Regions from separate parts of the Brevundimonas sp. T2-11 genome, predicted to be linked through region 1. Evidence: predicted binding sites of a transcription regulator. Region 1 holds the regulator's gene; the other holds the start of a gene.
The links. Region 1 encodes HrcA, which represses chaperone genes, less so after heat shock. Its sites were predicted from a motif close to GTTAGCANTCNNNNNNNNNGANTGCTAAC; they were not measured.

Region 1 (2,197 bases):
TTGGCTTCCGAGTAGCCGCCGCCCGCCGGGCCCGAGCCCTTGGCCGCGACCGCCACCATGGCCGCGCGCACCGTGCGGCCGAACAGGGCGTAGCCGGGCTGCAAGGTCTGGATCACCGTGCCGCCCGGCACGCTGTCCGAAGGCTGCTCCATCACGGCCTGATGCAGGTGCGGGTCGAAGGCCTCGCCCGGCTCGGGCGCGACCCGGGTCAGGCCGTTGGATTCAAAGGCCGACAGCAGGGACTTCTGGGTCAGCTCCAGCCCCGTGGCCATGGCGGCGGCGGGGCCTTCGGCGTCCTTGGGCGCCGACTGCAGGCCGCGCTCCAGGGTGTCGGCCACGCTCAGCAGGTCCTTGGCGAAGCGCTGGATGGCGTAGGCCCGGGCGTCGTTCTGCTGCGTCTCGGCGCGGCGCTTGATGTTCTCGGCGTCGGCCACGGCGCGCAGGGCGCGATCCTTCCACTGGTCGCGCTCGGCGATCAGGGCGTCGACCACGGCCATGTCGCCGTCTTCGGCGGCTTCCTGCGCGGCGTCGATGGCGGCCTCTCCCATGTCCTGCTCGAGTTGGTCCCGGGTCTCGTCGTTGATGTCGTTCACGTCTCTTGTCCGTCCAGAATCCGGCCCAGCACCCGGGCGGTATAGTCCACCAACGGGATGACACGGGCATAGTTCAGTCTTGCAGGGCCGATGACGCCGATGGCGCCCAGCATCCGCTGCCGACCCGTCATATAGGGCGCCGCGATCACGGCGGAACCCGAAAGCGAAAACAAGCGCGTTTCGGCGCCGATGAAGATGCGCACCCCCTGTGCCGCGCCCACCCCGTCCAGCAGGCCGATCAGCTGTTCCTTCTGCTCCAGATCGTCGAACAGGACGCGCACCCGCTCCAGATCCTCGGTCGCCTGGGCGTCCTGCAGCAGGTTGGCGCGGCCGCGCACGATCAGGGCCCGGTCGCGCTCGCCCCCGCCGGACCAGGCGGCCAGTCCGTCCTCGACCAGACGGGCGGCGGCGGCGTCCAGCTCGCGCCGGGCGGCGTCCAGTTCGGCGCTCATCTCGGTGCGCGCCTCGGCTAGCGGGCGGCCCTTCAGCCGGGCGTTGAGGAAGTTTGAGGCCTCGGACAGCGTCGAGGGCGTCACTCCCGCCGACAGGGGCATGAGCCGGTTCTCGACCGTGCCGTCGTCGCCGACCAGCACCGCCAGGGCCTGATCATGGCCCAGGGCCACGAACTCGACGTGCTTGACGCCCGCGTCCCGCACCGGGCTGGCGACGATGCCCGCCCCCCCGGCCAGACCGGACAGCAGGTTGCTGGCGGCGTCCAGCGCCTCTTCGAAGTTGCGCCCCTTGCCCGCCAGACGCGCGTCGATCTCGCGCCGCTCGTCCTGACCGATGTCGCCGACCTCCAGCAGGCCGTCGACGAACAGGCGCAGGCCCGCATGGGTCGGCACCCGGCCCGCCGACGCATGCGGCGAGGCCAGCAGGCCCGCCAGGGTCAGGTCATGCATGGTGTTGCGGATCGAGGCGGGCGACAGGGCCAGACCGCCGCGCGAGATGGTGCGCGATCCGACCGGCTCGCCCGTCTCCAGATAGGTCTCGACGATGCGGCGGAAAATGTCGCGCGCACGGGCGTCCAGCGTCCCCAGGCCTGCGGGGGCGCTTCCGAACGGCGACGGATGGGGGGCATACAGGCTCACGCTTTCAGGATAAGCACGCCCCACCCAGGTTCCAAGGAAATCCCATGCGCCCGTCTGAACGCACCCCCGAACAACTCCGCGCCGTCACGCTGGAGACCGGCGTCAACCGCTACGCCGAGGGCTCGTGCCTGGTCACCTTCGGTCACACCAAGGTCCTGTGCACCGCCTCGGTCGAGGAAAAGGTGCCGGGCTGGATGCGCAACACCGGCCAGGGCTGGGTCACCGCCGAATACGGCATGCTGCCGCGCGCCACCCACACCCGCGGCCGTCGTGAAGCCGCCGCCGGCAAGCAGTCGGGCCGCACCCAGGAAATCCAGCGCCTGATCGGCCGCAGCCTGCGCGCCGTGGTCGACCTCAAGGCGCTCGGCGAGCGTCAGGTCCTGATCGACTGCGACGTCATCCAGGCCGACGGCGGCACCCGCACCGCCTCCATCACCGGCGCCTGGGTGGCCATGGCCACGGCCCTCAACTACCTGACCGACGAAGGCGTGCTGAAGACCAACCCCATCATCG
Region 2 (2,197 bases), 190 kb from region 1:
CGGTCGCGATCACGATAGTTCTGGGCGGCGGCAGGAGTGACGGCCAGCATGGTCAGAGCAACAGCGCCGACGCCGATCTTGGAAATGGTCTTCATGGCGGGGCTCCTTTCGAAAGCCGGTTGATCCGTTGTCCCCTTTCTAGGGAGCCCCCGCTGAACGACCCCAAGGGGTCCCGTTCATATTCAAGTCATCTGGCGCTGTCCCGCCCTAGTGTCCGGCCGGGTACTGCATGGCCACGCTCACCTGGGCGTCGCCGCTCGCCGGCACGGTGAACTTGACCTGATCGAAGGTCGGGGCGCCCCTCAGGGTCTCGCCGCGAAACATGGCCCAGCCCTCGGCGGGCATGCCGTTGGCCAGGGCCATCTGCTGGTCGCCGTTCAGGTCATGCAGGACCGAGACGGAATAGTCGCCCGGCGGCACGTCCTTGAGGGTCACGACCCGGGTCCCGGCTGTGGGCGTCTTGATGATCTCGCCGTGGTCGCCCGCCTGCTTCAGAAACTGGGCGGACGTCTGCAGCCCGACCAGAAGATCGCCGCCGCGCGCCTGGACGCCGGTGACGGTGATGACGACGTCTCCGGCCAGGGCGGAACCGGCCCCCATCAGCACGAAGGACGACAGGGCCGCGGCCAGGGCCGCCTTGTGAATCTTTTGCATGTCTCTCTCCTCCCTTCGCGCCCGGCGCCGATGTGCGCCTGACCTCACGAAGACAATGAACTTTGTAATTTAAAGTTCTTGGAGTCAAGAGGCCAAAATCCGTCGCTGTTTCTCCCTCCTCGCCTTGACGCCCCGGAGCCGCCCTCCTACTTGCCCGATGCGTTAGCACTCTCGCCGGCCGGCTGCCAAAGCGGCGGTCGCGGGGGCGCCGCCCACCATTTCAGAACGCCCCGCTTCGGGGGTTTAAGAGGGAGAAGTCCGATGGCGTTTCGTCCGCTCGGCGATCGCGTGCTGGTCAAGCGCGTGGAAGAGGAATCCAAGACCAAGGGCGGGATCATCATCCCCGACACGGCCAAGGAAAAGCCCCAGGAAGGCGAAGTCGTCGCCGTGGGCCCCGGCGTCCGTGACGAAGACGGCAAGCACGTCGCTCTGGAACTGAAGGCCGGCGACCGCATCCTGTTCGGCAAGTGGTCGGGCACGGAAGTGAAGATCGACGGCGAAGACCTGATCATCATGAAGGAATCCGACGTCCTGGGCGTGCTGTCCTAAGCACCCGACGTTCTGCTTTCTTCAATAAACTCATTCAGATAGGAGCTGCCCGATGGCCGCTAAGATCGTAAAGTTCAACACCGACGCCCGCGACAAGATGCTGAAGGGCGTCAACGTCCTGGCTGACGCCGTCAAGGTGACCCTGGGTCCGAAGGGCCGCAACGTCGTGATCCAGAAGTCCTTCGGCGCCCCGCGCTCGACCAAGGACGGCGTCTCGGTCGCCAAGGAAATCGAGCTGGAAGACGCCTTCGAGAACATGGGCGCCCAGATGATCCGCGAAGTCGCCTCCAAGGCGAACGACAACGCGGGCGACGGCACCACCACCGCCACCGTCCTGGCCCAGGCCATCGTGCAAGAGGGCCTGAAGGCCGTCGCCGCCGGCATGAACCCGATGGACCTGAAGCGCGGCATCGACCAGGCCGTCGCCGTGGCCCTGGACGAGGTCAAGTCGATCTCCAAGCCCGTCGCCAACAACTCCGAAATCGCCCAGGTCGGCACCATCTCGGCCAACGGCGATGAAGAAATCGGCGCGCTGATCGCCCAGGCCATGGCCAAGGTCGGCAACGAAGGCGTCATCACGGTCGAAGAAGCCAAGACGGCTGAAACCACCGTCGACATCGTCGAAGGCATGCAGTTCGACCGCGGCTACCTGTCGCCCTACTTCATCACCAACGCCGACAAGATGGAGGTCGCCCTCGAAGAGCCCCTCATCCTGCTCCACGAGAAGAAGCTGACCTCGCTGCAGCCCATGCTGCCGGTGCTGGAAGCCGTGGTTCAGTCGGGCCGTCCCCTGCTGATCATCGCCGAGGACATCGAAGGCGAAGCCCTGGCCACCCTGGTGGTCAACAAGCTGCGCGGCGGCCTGCGCGTCGCCGCCGTCAAGGCTCCGGGCTTCGGCGACCGCCGCAAGGCCATGCTGGAAGACATCGCCATCCTGACGGGCGGCCAGGTCATCTCGGAAGATCTCGGCATCAAGCTTGAAACTGTCACCCTC

Region 2: the regulator HrcA is predicted to act here: its motif matches at 816-844, upstream of groES (co-chaperone GroES).

The regions. Positions count from the first base shown of each region.
Region 1 is NZ_AP027920.1:89,493-91,689, reverse strand. Features, by position in the region: gene grpE (nucleotide exchange factor GrpE) at 1-548, opposite strand, end outside; gene hrcA (heat-inducible transcriptional repressor HrcA) at 590-1,678, opposite strand; gene rph (ribonuclease PH) at 1,729-2,197, shown strand, end outside.
Region 2 is NZ_AP027920.1:3,167,125-3,169,321, forward strand. Features, by position in the region: gene ACZ5XO_RS15245 (hypothetical protein) at 1-95, opposite strand, end outside; gene ACZ5XO_RS15250 (DUF2141 domain-containing protein) at 208-654, opposite strand; gene groES (co-chaperone GroES) at 916-1,203, shown strand; gene groL (chaperonin GroEL) at 1,256-2,197, shown strand, end outside.